4 regions of the Paenibacillus sp. FSL R10-2734 genome follow, and region 1 is predicted to be linked to each of the others. Evidence: riboswitches for the same ligand, from Rfam matches in the RefSeq annotation. Region 1 holds a riboswitch; each other region holds the start of a gene.
The links. A riboswitch is a leader RNA that binds a small molecule or an ion and turns the genes downstream of it on or off. The one in region 1 is predicted to bind cyclic di-GMP.

Region 1 (3,272 bases):
CTCCTTGTTCGGAGAATGATGAAACTCTGAAAATATAATATCATAAGGTTTGTTCAAAATATGTGCAAGAACGTTGAGACGGCCGCGATGCGCCATGCCCATTAGGATATGCTCTGCGCCGTCATGTGCAGCAGCACGTACGATTTCATCAAGCATCGGAACAAGAGCGTCATTGCCTTCCAGGCTGAAACGTTTTTGGCCCACAAAGGTCTTGTGGAGGAAGGTTTCGAATTGCTCTACTTGGATCAGGCGATTCAGTAGCTCTTTGCGTTCTGAATTATTTAAAGGTGCTGGTGAGCTTGTGGATTCTGCCTGTCTGTTCAACCATTTCAGTTCCTGTTCTTCATGTACATGCCCGAATTCATAGGCGATCGTCTTGGTATATGCCTGACGCATACGCTGAACAGCATCCCAGCCAGTATGCACATCATTCGGCGCATTCTCCCAAATGAGCGTGGCAGGTAGTGCAATCAGATCCTCACGAGTCAGCTCATAGGTTTCGAGCTCGAGATATTTAGCCATAGGATTGTGATCCCGCTCAAGCGGATCAATTTCAGCGGCCATATGGCCATATATACGAATATTAGCGATTAGCTTGGAAGCTCTTACTGCCTTTCTAAGCCATTCGGTGTCTCCCGAAATGCGAGGCTGTGGAGCCGGTTCGCTATCCGGTGTTAATGGTGGGGGACCCGAATTCGTAAAAAGCTCGCGATAGTTATTTTCTACGGTGGATGGATCTTTCACAAACTGTTCATATCTTTCTTGAATGTAGCCTAAATTGGGTCCGTAATACTTACTCCAAATGGATTCGTTATAGGGCTCTTTGGCTGCCATGAATACATCCTCCTTAACGGATGAACTCCATACGTGACATTTTGTGTCAACGCTTACTGGAGCTGTGATGATTGCGGTTTCATTTCTCATCTTATTGTGCTACTTTCCACACGTGTAATCAATTCATTCTTTCGTCCAATACGTTCGCAAAATGGTATGGGTTAGCTTGTTCTACTAAAAAAAGAGGTGTTCTTTACTATTACCCATTCTAAAGACCTACTAAAATGATTCTATTATCCTTAATTTTAACTAAATGAGAGGAAGGCATCATTATATTGGCTTAATTAATTTTTTGAATTGGACGGGTATCGTGATAATAGGACAGGAAATCCTAAAAAAAATCTTTTATTTTTTGCTTTTAACAGAGAAACTACTCAGAAATCGACACACTTTTCCACTTTACTATAGTATAATGTTATTGCAGTTAGCGTTTTCATATATTTTATAACCAGATCCTTTCGTGTAAAGGGTCCAGTAAAAGGTAAACCTGCCGAAAGGCAGGGGCACAAAGTCGCGGGTCTAAGGTAGAAATACTATGACAGCCGGATTGCCTGGGGACGTAAAATCTTAGGAGGAGATTTTTTGGACAAGTCCAACCAGGGAAGCAACAGAGAACAGCAGGTCATTGATGTAGACGTAGAATGGGTCCATTTATTATTAGCAGCTAAGAAGGCAGGCATAAAGGCAGATGAAATTCGTCGATTCTTTCACGAGAAGACTGTGCAAGCCGTGCAGTAATACATTTAGAACGTAATATACCGAAAAAGGGCACAGCGATAACTCGCTGTGCTCTTTTTCGGTATATATATGAGAGTATAAGTTTCATACCGTATATGATCATTATATTCTGCTAGAATATAAACGCCTTCGCGGTCCATGTTAGGAGGGCGAAGGCGTTTATGCTTGATAGTATGAATAGAAGAGGATCTTATCAGGTCAGATGTAGGTTAATCCTTCTGATCCAGGCGCCATTTCTGGTAGTCTAGAAACTCCTTGAATTCGCGTTTGCTTATGCCTGAGGCCATAGCTTCCTGCACCAATCGGAACCATTCCGAATCTAAAGGTGATTCCTCAGCATCATTAGGTTCTCCATAGAGTAAAGCGTGGATGGATACCTGAAGCGCGTCGGCGATCTTTTCGATAAACTGGATTGAAGGATTGGATTGGATGTTTCTCTCCACATTGCTAAGATACGACTTAGCAACATCCGCTCTGTCCGCAAGCTCAGATAGGGACAATCCCTTTTCTAGGCGGAGATGCTGGATACGTTGGCCCATATTTTGTGGCACTATGCTTACGCCCCTCCGTAATTTTTGTTATTAGTATAGCAAATATCAATAAATTCGACAAAGTTTATTGTAAAGAGAAAAGCAGCATCTACTTATCCGCTTTCCGGAATAAGAATCTGCTGCTCTTCGAATGGAAGACTTATTAGATTAGTAGTCAGTTCCTCTGCCTTGTTTACCGAAGAAATCCCAAGTCAGTGTCAATGTATCTTGTTGGAAAATGTTCTGATCTTTATTGTCTTCCACAAATTCGAATTTGACGGTAAAGGTGTCAGATGTACCTGCTTTAATACCGGATGCTTCACTGCCTAAGAACGGCACTTTCTCTACGAGATCTGGTGTTAAATTTTGTAATTCAGATAATGTTGTTTCATAAACTACAATATCCGGAATAATGTTACCGCTCTTGTCCTTATTTTGCAGAAATTTAACTTTAATGAATTTACCTAAATCAACACCGTTGTTGTTACCACCTACATCATTAACGTTGTACTTAGTTTTGAGAATAATAGAGCCAATATCGAGGGTGCCGTCATTTTTTAGTTTGAAATCTTTTTTGACAGTATCACCTGGCTTCAGGTTTGCAATATTTACGATAACAGAAGGATCGGAGTTCAAATCCAGTGTACCTGCAGCGAATGTAGCAGTGCTTGTTGCAGTGTCACTAAAGTAAGCGAAGGTTCCTCCACCAATCAATGATAAACCCAGTGCTGCAGATGCTACGCCAAGACCCAATGTTTTCTTGATACCCATAATTAAAATTCCTCCTCGGTTTTTGTGGTTAAATTTTATAAAATTTATATATTGTAACTTCCGGTTCGTAAGCGGAAGCGGACAATCAACTTATTACTGTATTTCTGTTGGGGGTGGAGAGGCAGGCAGTATGGCCGCGTTTTTCTTTTCGAGTGCAGCTACAGCCTTCCATGACGAATAGAGAGCATAGAGCAGGAGCATCAAGCCTGGTACGATCATGAGCACGACACTTCCAGCTTTGGAAACCGCGAAATTCATAGCGTAACCGACATAAGGTACGGTGACCCCGATATATTCAGCTACAACATTCGTTGAACTGGTAGGGTTCATGTCGGGCGCATCATTGTTATCGCCTTTCGTGCGATACATGGCTTCACCGGTAGCGTTATTCATTGTTGC
Region 2 (3,272 bases), 2.8 Mb from region 1:
CCAATGCTTTAGCGCCATAGTCTCCTGAGAGATTCGTGAAGTGGTTCAGACCACTGTTAACATTGTCTTTCATAGTAACCTCCTAATTTAGATTCAAAGTACGGTGAGCAGTCGGTGGGACTTCATCACGGTTTGTTAGCAGTTCAATGACGGCAACACGGTTGATTGCTACGGCATCCTTGATGGCAGTTTCGAATTCTTCTGCTGACTCACACTTGTAGCCCGTTGCTCCTAGTGATTCTGCAAATTTCACGGTGTCCATAGGGACTTCGTAGATAGTTCCGTCAATACGGCCTGTAGTTTTTTCCATTCCTTTTAGAGCCATATCTAGCTGCTTATTATTTACAACAATGAATATGACAGGAATATCTTTACAGACAGCAGTATTAATCTCCGCGCCAAGCATCATAAAGCAACCATCACCTGCAATGCAGAAGATAGTTTCTTCTGGAGCAGCAACTTTTGCGCCGATAGCCATACCGATGGAATTACCCATACAAGCAAAGTAAGCATCGAAAACAAAACTGCCCGGTTTCTTAACCTTGAACCATTTCGCGGCATGGAAACCGTGGCTTCCATCATCAACAAAGACGGTACTGTTATAGGGAATCAAATCACTCATCGTACTCAAGACCGATGCAAGTGAAAGGCCTGGTAAAATCGGAAGCTCTTCGGAATAATCGACATTTGTGGCAACTTCGCGTTTTGTGATGTTGTTCGTGTCGATATGATTGAGATAGCAAACCAGATTATCACGTAGATCTCCAGTGACTGGGATCGTGTTAGAGAACAATATTTTGCCGACAAAGGTCGGATCGCTATCAAATTGAATTAGTGTTTTCGGATGATTTTCCCGTTTAAGATTACAAATAGTCATATCACTTAGGCGTGAGCCGAGAACGATAAATAGATCACTTTGATTCAGCAAGTCATCCCCATGGGTACAACCGCCTACTCCAATTGGACCGTGATAGAGTGGATGATCCCAAGCTATAGCCCCTTTACCACCTGGAGATGTAACTACAGGAATATTAAATGTTTCCGCTAATTGAATCAGCTCACTATGTGCTCCTGAGCGGTTAACTCCTTTACCGGCGATAATTAATGGATTCTTTGAGTTGTTAATAGCTTCAAGGAACCGGTCGATATTCGCGAAGCTAACCAGTGATTCCCGCTCAGGGATCACAATATTACACTCCTCCAGCAATTCTGTTTGAACATCAAAAGGGATACAAAGATGAACTGGACCGCGATTGCCGCTCAGAGCAATGGATATCGCATGATTAAAAATCGTGCTAAAGTGATCTCCACGTTCAATAAGCTTGCTAAACAAGGTAGCAGGTCTAAACATATCTGCTAAATCAGCTAGATAAGAGGAAGAGTCCTGACATTGTGGAATACCAAGCTCTTTAATGGATTGGTGTCCGGTAATAAATAGGACAGGTAAGTTGTTAGCCTTCGCATGTGCCGCTGCTGTAAGCAGGTTTGTTCCACCAGGACCGGAAGTACCAAAAGCTACACCTATATTTCCAGTTTTTAGCGCATACCCAGCTGCTTCGAATCCTGAGCTTGTTTCGTGTCGCCCAGGAATAAATTCAATACCGTAATCTACCATTTTAAGAACGATTGGACAAATAGATTTACCAATAATACCAAAGGAATGGGTAACACCAAGTTTCCTTAGTGCTTCCGACATGTAATCTGCGACTGTCTTCAAAAAGTACACCTCACAAGTTGATTATTATTTGAATAAAAAACAATAGAAAACCTGTGCTCAAAAATAGGGCACAGGTTGGAAGCATGAATCGCCATAGAGACCGAACAATAGTCCAGTCGTCTTGGTTTTCAGCAACCTGGCAGTCATGGCCTCAAATTAAAAATGAGGCTGTAGATCCATGGCTTTGCGTCATCCTCTTTCGAAGATTTTGCCAATATTAATTTAAAATTTATAAGAAGAATTTTCCTTTACAATATATTCCTCGAGATCCTTTGTCAATATATACTCGCAAATTAACTCGAATTTTGACGAAAATCTTGTCTAACATTTGAAATAATGGACAGAAAAAAACCGCCACCTAAGTCAAACTTAGGGGCAGTTAAAGGGTATGTTGATAAGGATAGTCAGTTATTTAAAATTTGAAGATATGGATTGTCTTCTGTAAATTAAATACCGCCGTTGTCATTTTCTCGGTTTCTTCTGCGACGGACTGCAGGGCATTAATCTGTTCATTCATAGCGGCTGATACTTCTTCTGTGCCCGCAGCGGTTTGCTGAGTGATCGCAGAGATATTCTCTATTGCACTTGAGATTTTCAAGGCACTTTCCAACATAAGATCACTTTCTGCAGAGAAGGAAGAAATCTGCTCGGTAATATACTGTACACTTTGCACAATTTGCGCAAAGATATGAGCGGATTGAGTGATCATTTCATTCTGTACCTGTACGACTTCTTCGTTGATAGCGATATTGTCAATTGCTTGTTTAATATCAGTTTCGATGCTCCGAACCAAGCCGAAGACTTCCTTCGTTGAAGCCGTGGATTCCTCAGCGAGCTTACGAACCTCCTGTGCGACAACAGCAAATCCTCGACCATGTTCACCGGCACGAGCTGCTTCGATGGACGCATTAAGCGATAAGAGGTTGGTCTGCTCAGCGATCTCTGTGATGGTCTTGGTGATCATCGTAATTCCGCGAGCATTATGAGAAAGGGCCTCGATAGTATCAGCTACTTTTTGAGTAGCTTGGATGTTTTTACGCATGCCTTCAGCTTGAGTATCAACGGATTGGCGTCCTTGTTCAACTAGTTCTAGCGTATGTATTGAACGTTTGTTCATTTCTTTCGTTGAGTTCGTGTAATTGGATACTTTATTCTCAATATCTTTAATAGATTCTGTCATCTCAGCGATATCCGTAGATATTTCATTTGCACCAAGCGCTAGCTCGTTAGAGGAAGAGGCTACCTGTGCCATGACTATTTTCAAATTCTGATTCTTATCCTCAATTCCGCGGCTTGCATCCATAACTTGGCGAGTGATTTGCGAAGCTTCTGTCAAAATCTTCTTGAGTTTGTCAATCATAGTATTAAAGGAACGACTTACGTCCCCCATAGACCCGTTCTCATCGGCTCTACTAGTAAAATCCCCTTTTGAAATACTATGAGATACATTCGCGATGTCATCAAATGAAGATGTAAGCGTTCTCTCGATGAAGCGGGCAACAGGTAAAGTTAAGGCTGCAAGTACAGCTACTAGAACAATACCCAAAATAATGTT
Region 3 (3,272 bases), 660 kb from region 1:
TATAAGCAGGAACAACCGCACTCATCGTGCCATCTGTGAAAATACCATTTACAGCTTCGCTTACTTTATCCTCTGTATAAAATCTAAATTCAGCCGCAAAAGGTCTGTTGATATTGGCTTTCGTGAACTTGAATTTCAATCTTTTAAACTTCGTAGGTTCGAATTTAAACTCCAGAAAGTCGTTCGTGCTAGTGGCGGTTCCGCTAGATACGAGCTGGAAGGTTTCTCCCTTACTCGTCTCGGATGCATAAATTTCAAAAGCCTCTGGGAAGCCTTTGCGATTATCTCTAGCCAGGAAAGCCACTCTATCCAATACTTCCGCTTGTGCTAACTCAAACACAACTTCATTGGTGAAGCTTACATCATTGTTTTTGTTCGTTTCCCAGTGCGTATTTGGTTGATCATCAAGCATGTATTCAGGTTTCGTGCCCGAGTAGCTTCCACCGTTCACAGTTACTTTAGATACGTTTGAGTTTAGCATTCTATAAGCTTGGCTATAGGCAGATTCATATTCTGTACCATACCCTTTTAGCTTCGAGACCTTGGCTGGTGTTGCCTCTATTTGATGGTTCTCCAGTAGTACTTTGGCGTTCTCTATATCTGCTTTAAACTGCGCGTACAGTGGATGTGACTGCACTTCTTGTTCTAATGCTGTTAATTTCTCTGCCGTATTAAATGCTGCGCTAACTTGACTCAAGGTATCATCTGTAAATAAATTTTTCATCTTAGCGGATACGGCATCTTCTTTATAAAAAGAAAATTCAGCCGCACTCGCCCAATCTTGGTTAGCTTTTTTGAAGACAAATTTAAGTCTCTTGAAGGCTGTGGGTGCAAACTGAATCTCTACTACGTCACCTGCTCCGTCTTTATATTCTCCAGAGGATACTAGCGTATAATCGCCTGCATCCGTAGTTGAGCCATAAATATCAAATTCCTGAGCAAACCCCTTCCCCTTTGCACTGGATTGTCTTGCAGCGTATACGATTCTATTTAATTCAGTGGACTCATTGAAAACAAAGACAACCTCATTCGTGAACGTTGAACTATTCGGTTTGCCCGTTTCCCAATGCGTACTCATATCGCCATCAATAGCCTTAGCTATAGGTGAGCCTGAGTAGTTGCCACCGTTATTTGTGATGGATTTAATATTCGCAGGATTCATTCTAAAAACATCATTATAAGCGCTTAGGATAGCCTTGCCGTACAGATCAAACGGAATAACTGACGCATTGCTTAATAGCTCAGCTTTGCTTTGTACTACGGTGTTCACTACACTTACCTTGCTTACATCACTTGCTAAAGCATAACCTGCCTCACTCGAAAAACTGGCTAACATGGCTGCCGATGTAGCGATCGCAATCATTTTTTTCATCTTTTCTACCCCCCAGATGTAATATGAATCTCTTCTATGCCTAAAAATGGGCACAAAAAAAAACTACCCCAAAAGAGTAGCTTGATTGCATATAAAGTTGCATAAAAATTAAGACTTAATTTTTATTAAACCTTAAGAACAAAAAGCGTAATACACTCTTTGGCAGCTGGCTGACAATAGTTGTGATAACCTTAGTCCCTATAGTTTTGCGTCCCTACATTTCCATAGGTTTGCCTATGAAGTTTCGAATACATTACAAAGAGTAACATAACGCTACATCTGATCGCATGATTAAATGGTATGAAATACGAATAGGTAATTGCAATTAGTTTTTCTATTCTGATAGATAATGTTTATCGACTATCCCAGAAAAGAGAGGTACTTTAGGACTGGAGGTCTATTTAACTCCCCGCCCCAAACAAACGCCGGAACCAATTCCACACATCACCTGTGATAGGAATTAAACCGAAGCCATGCTCTCCAACTGCGATTACACCATATGCCCATTGACCAATAGCTACCGCACCCGCAGCGATCCTCCCTATGGCTACCGCTCCTAACGCCGTATCACCTATGGCAACCGCACCAAACGCTTTTTCCGCTATCGCGATCGCTCCCACCGCCACGCCTGCAATGGCAATCGCCCCGGCTGCGAAGCCAAGCCAGCTAAGCGCTATCGCTCCGATCGCTAACCACATTCCTAGTGATATTGCTCCTAAGGATAGTACGCCAACGCTTATTGCACCTATGGAAATCAAGCCGACAGCTATATCTCCAATGGCAATTAATCCAACAGCTGTCTTCACTTGAGGCTTACTTCCGTAACCATACCCCTGACCTGAGTATCGACCCAAATTGCTGCGAATACTTACCACCGGAAATGATGGAGACGGCCATTGATAATCAATTTCTCGTCCACCTAGCCCTCTTGAATCCGCCCAGCGTGATATGTATTTATGCCATTTCATATCCATCCCGTCCCCCTTCTCATTACCTAAATTGTACAGCCCTGGGGGTCACCTGCAATCAGACTCTAACCTGAATTGATCTCATCCTCTAGACGGAGATGTGCTGACCTTGGGTCACGCTTTGATAAGCAGAAAAAAAAGACCCCTGTTAAAGAAGCTTTTCATTCAAATCTATGATGTGCGTAACCCGATTTCTTCCCTGCTCTTTAGAAGCATAAAGGGCTTGGTCGGCTTTTTGCAGAAGGGTGGTCTCTGAATCGATGGGAGTAAATGTAGCTATGCCAATGCTCACCGTAATCTGGCCCATATCCCAAGTTGAATAAGCGATCGATTGCCGTAAGTTCTCAGCTATGGTCCTTGACTCCGCGATATCTGTATTAGGTAAAAGAAGTACGAATTCTTCGCCGCCATATCTAGCCGCCATATCCTCTTTACGGGATTGCAATTTCAAGATACTTGCTAGTTTCTCCAGCACATAGTCTCCTGTTTGATGCCCGTAGGTGTCATTCACTTTTTTAAAATGATCAATATCGATGATACACAGCGAAAATGGCTCTTGATCCTGACCGCACCCTATAATCTGCTCTTCCAGCTTTTCTTGAAGAAACCTTCTATTCTTTAATCCGGTAAGCTTATCTGTATTTGATAGTTCTACTAAAACGGCATTCATCTCTAGCAGTTCGATTTGTTTCTGTTCAATTTCCAAATGAATTTGCCTGAGCTCAGCAAGCGCTTGATCCTTTTCCCAGTACGCTGCTTCTATCTGCTTCTTGGCAGATCGCAGCTCCAGCTCATAATCGATACGTTTTCCCATCTGTACTAGGATACAATCAATGATCTCTACGCCTTCACTCTCGAACCGTCTGCCATTTAATAAATATGGAATCGTTTTCCCTTCACTGTCCTTCAAATTTATAAATAACTCTTCCACA
Region 4 (3,272 bases), 230 kb from region 1:
AGCCGCTTAAGATTGCTACTTATGTTGGATTTTTTCTATCCTTCTCTAGCTTTCTCTATTTATTCTTCGTATTATTTCAGAGAATCTTCTTCACCTCATGGACGGTTCCAGGCTGGGCTTCCATTGTAGGCGTCAATCTGCTCTTTAACGGTATCGTTCTGATGCTGCTAGGTGTAATCGGAGAGTACATTGGACGGATTTATGATGAGTCTAAGGATAGACCGTTATATATTGTAAGTGAGACTAAAGGATATCATAACGATGAACAAGTGGATCGCCGGAAGGATTACAACAATGTCAGATAAGAATTTGCGGTCAGCTTTCATCCAATTCCTTAAATTTAATGCTGTAGGTTTGGTAAATACCCTCATTGATTTCGTGATCTTCACTTTACTGAACTCTATTGGGATGGTATATGGTTTAGCGCAGGTGATATCTTATAGTGCAGGAACAGCGAACAGCTTTATTTTGAATAAAAAAGTGACCTTTCGAGATCGTAATCGTGGCAACAAAGAGGGTTTTGATAAGGTACAGTTGTTAAAGTTTATCGTGCTGAATCTTGTAGTATTAGGAATATCGCTGCTGCTAATGCATCTGTTGACAGACAAGCTAGGCATGCAAGTGTTGATCTCCAAGGTTTTGGTTACTTTTGTCACGGTGATTATCAACTTTTTTGGAAGTCGTAAGTGGGTATTCTGAATTTCAGTAGAACCAATACACGGAGGTGAATTTCATGCGTAAATTCTCGTATGTTCTCATACTGGCCGGGATCCTCATCATGCTGTATCCAAAAGCTAACGAATGGTACAGCGACTGGCAGCAGGAGAAGCTGTTAGAATCGGCTGAACTGAGCACCAGCGATAGTACTCCACCGCCTGATCTGAAGAGCAAATATGCCGAAGTTACTCAGTTATTAGCAGAGGAATCGGTTCTGGACGCACAAGCGCAGCCTCAAGAAACGGAAAAGCCAGAACCAGAAATCAAAGTTGGTGGCAAGGTAATGGCCTTAATTGAAATAGATAAGATTGATTTGAAGCTACCTGTATTAGAAGGGGCTACTAAAGCCAATTTGAAGCATGCAGCGGCCCATATGAAAGAGACGACTCCACTTGGAGAAATAGGAAATGCAGCAATTGCTGCTCACAGAGCTAGAACTACGGGCAGATTGTTTAACAGATTGAATGAGGTTGTTATTGGAGATGTTATCACGGTAAAGACTAGCGATCAGGTATTGAATTACGAGGTTTATGATATTTCTGTTGTAGATCCAAGCGATGTATCTGTTCTTGATGGGAATAACAAGGATAAGATTCTTACCCTAATTACGTGTGACCCACTAGTAGATCCTACACATCGTTTAATTGTTCACGCCAAGCTTCCCAAATAGCAGATGAGAATGATATGAGAACTTAAATACAGAGAAATAACTATAAAATAATAGAAAATCTAGCAATTTTGTTCTTGTTTACGAGGATAAATATGGTAGTATAAGACTATAAAAGCTAAACACGATAAACGGCAAACCTATCGAAAGGTAGGGACGCAAAGCTAAAGGGCCTTCCCGAAAGGATGGCAGCCAGCTACCGAATGAAGAGGCTTTTTTTGTTTTTATAAAATATATAAGGTTTTTAGATTCATTTCTACTTAGTTGATTCTATTAATTTGTCTAGTGAAATTAGGACAGATAGAGCTTATACGATAAATGGCAAACCTATCGAAAGGTAGGGACGCAAAGCTAAAGGGCCTTCCCGAAAGGATGGCAGCCAGCTACCGAAAGGAGTTTTATCCGTGAAAAAGGTTTATTTTTTGATTGTGGCGTTGTTCGTACTGATTACTGCGGTTCCAGTAAACACAGCTCAAGCCGCAAGTGTAGATTCGAACTGGTTGAATACGTCGAAATTGGATCAAGGCGTAATCGGGATTAACTACGATATTCCAAAAGACAAAAGAATTAAGCTTATGATCACAAAAGATAACAGTAGCTATACATATAATTTATACGCTTCTGGACAAGCTGAGGACTTCCCTTTGCAACAAGGAAATGGGACTTATAAAGTCTCTGTTCTTGAGAACACAACGGGTAACAAATACAAAGCTCTTTATTCCGAGGTAGTAGATTTAACCATGAATGACTCAAATTCCGTATATTTGGGCTCCGTACAGAATGTGAAATGGAGTTCTTCTGATAAAGCGATCGTTAAGGCAAAAGAGCTTACAAAAGGCAAAACAACAGATGAAGAGAAGGTTAAGGCAATCTATAACTATGTGATTGCTAATGTACAATATGATTATTCTCTTGCTAATAACGTAACGACCGATTATATTCCAAGCATTAACAACACTTTGAATACTAAAAAAGGAATCTGCTATGATTATGCTTCTCTTTTTGCCGCAATGCTTCGTAGTGTAGATGTTCCTGCTAAGTTGGTGATGGGGAATACTAGCTACGTTACGCAATACCATGCATGGAATGAAGTATTGATGGATGGCAAATGGGTTACTATTGATACCACGGTAGATGCATCAGCAGCGAAAGGTAAGAAGAATGCGGATTTTATCAAGGCTTCAAGTAAGTATACTGCAGCTAAATACTATTAATTTGTATTGCTAGAATCATAACTCTATTAAATAAACAACCAGCTTAATTATTAAGCTAGTTGTTTATTTTGTTTTAGGGGTTGCTTTTTTATTAATAGATAGGTTATTATAGTTAAGCGTTGTTAGACAGCGTACAGGCAATGTTTGAGAGAGTTATATAAACGGCTTTCGAAAAATAAAGCTTGCATTACTGAGAACAACATGATATATTATAAGAGTTGCTGCTGAGACATTAAATGGCGCCAACGAGAACTTGATCTTTGAAAACTGAACAACGAGTGAGTAGGAAATCACGCAAGTGAAATCCAAAATAGAGAATTAATTTTCTCGTCAGATGTTTCAAAATGAGCATATCGCTCTTTTCAATACTAATTGGAGAGTTTGATCCTGGCTCAGGACGAACGCTGGCGGCGTGCCTAATACATGCAAGTCGAGCGGAGTTATTTTGAAAGCTTGCTTTCAAAATAACTTAGCGGCGGACGGGTGAGTAACACGTAGGCAACCTGCCCTTCAGACTGGGATAACTACCGGAAACGGTAGCTAATACCGGATAATTTCTTTTTTCTCCTGAAGAAAGAATGAAAGACGGAGCAATCTGTCACTGAGGGATGGGCCTGCGGCGCATTAGCTAGTTGGTGGGGTAACGGCCCACCAAGGCGACGATGCGTAGCCGA

Region 2: another riboswitch for cyclic di-GMP. It lies ahead of NSS67_RS12520 (thiamine pyrophosphate-binding protein); the one in region 1 lies ahead of NSS67_RS00505 (anti-repressor SinI family protein).
Region 3: another riboswitch for cyclic di-GMP. It lies ahead of NSS67_RS03570 (NPCBM/NEW2 domain-containing protein); the one in region 1 lies ahead of NSS67_RS00505 (anti-repressor SinI family protein).
Region 4: another riboswitch for cyclic di-GMP. It lies ahead of NSS67_RS31275 (transglutaminase-like domain-containing protein); the one in region 1 lies ahead of NSS67_RS00505 (anti-repressor SinI family protein).

What each region holds. Positions count from the first base shown of each region.
Region 1 is NZ_CP150170.1:114,361-117,632, reverse strand. It holds gene NSS67_RS00510 (2-oxoglutarate dehydrogenase E1 component) at 1-834, opposite strand, end outside; cyclic di-GMP riboswitch class I at 1,305-1,389, shown strand; gene NSS67_RS00505 (anti-repressor SinI family protein) at 1,417-1,572, shown strand; gene NSS67_RS00500 (helix-turn-helix domain-containing protein) at 1,782-2,111, opposite strand; gene NSS67_RS00495 (TasA family protein) at 2,271-2,873, opposite strand; gene NSS67_RS00490 (signal peptidase I) at 2,967-3,272, opposite strand, start outside.
Region 2 is NZ_CP150170.1:2,886,888-2,890,159, forward strand. It holds gene NSS67_RS12515 (carboxymuconolactone decarboxylase family protein) at 1-73, opposite strand, end outside; gene NSS67_RS12520 (thiamine pyrophosphate-binding protein) at 83-1,726, opposite strand; cyclic di-GMP riboswitch class I at 1,845-1,940, opposite strand; gene NSS67_RS12525 (HAMP domain-containing methyl-accepting chemotaxis protein) at 2,130-3,272, opposite strand, start outside.
Region 3 is NZ_CP150170.1:770,907-774,178, reverse strand. It holds gene NSS67_RS03570 (NPCBM/NEW2 domain-containing protein) at 1-1,372, opposite strand, end outside; cyclic di-GMP riboswitch class I at 1,531-1,617, opposite strand; gene NSS67_RS03565 (hypothetical protein) at 1,774-2,340, opposite strand; gene NSS67_RS03560 (sensor domain-containing diguanylate cyclase) at 2,489-3,272, opposite strand, start outside.
Region 4 is NZ_CP150170.1:7,217,003-7,220,274, reverse strand. It holds gene NSS67_RS31290 (glycosyltransferase family 2 protein) at 1-305, shown strand, start outside; gene NSS67_RS31285 (GtrA family protein) at 295-699, shown strand; gene NSS67_RS31280 (class D sortase) at 734-1,387, shown strand; cyclic di-GMP riboswitch class I at 1,508-1,588, shown strand; cyclic di-GMP riboswitch class I at 1,695-1,775, shown strand; gene NSS67_RS31275 (transglutaminase-like domain-containing protein) at 1,789-2,598, shown strand; rRNA gene NSS67_RS31270 (16S ribosomal RNA) at 2,968-3,272, shown strand, end outside.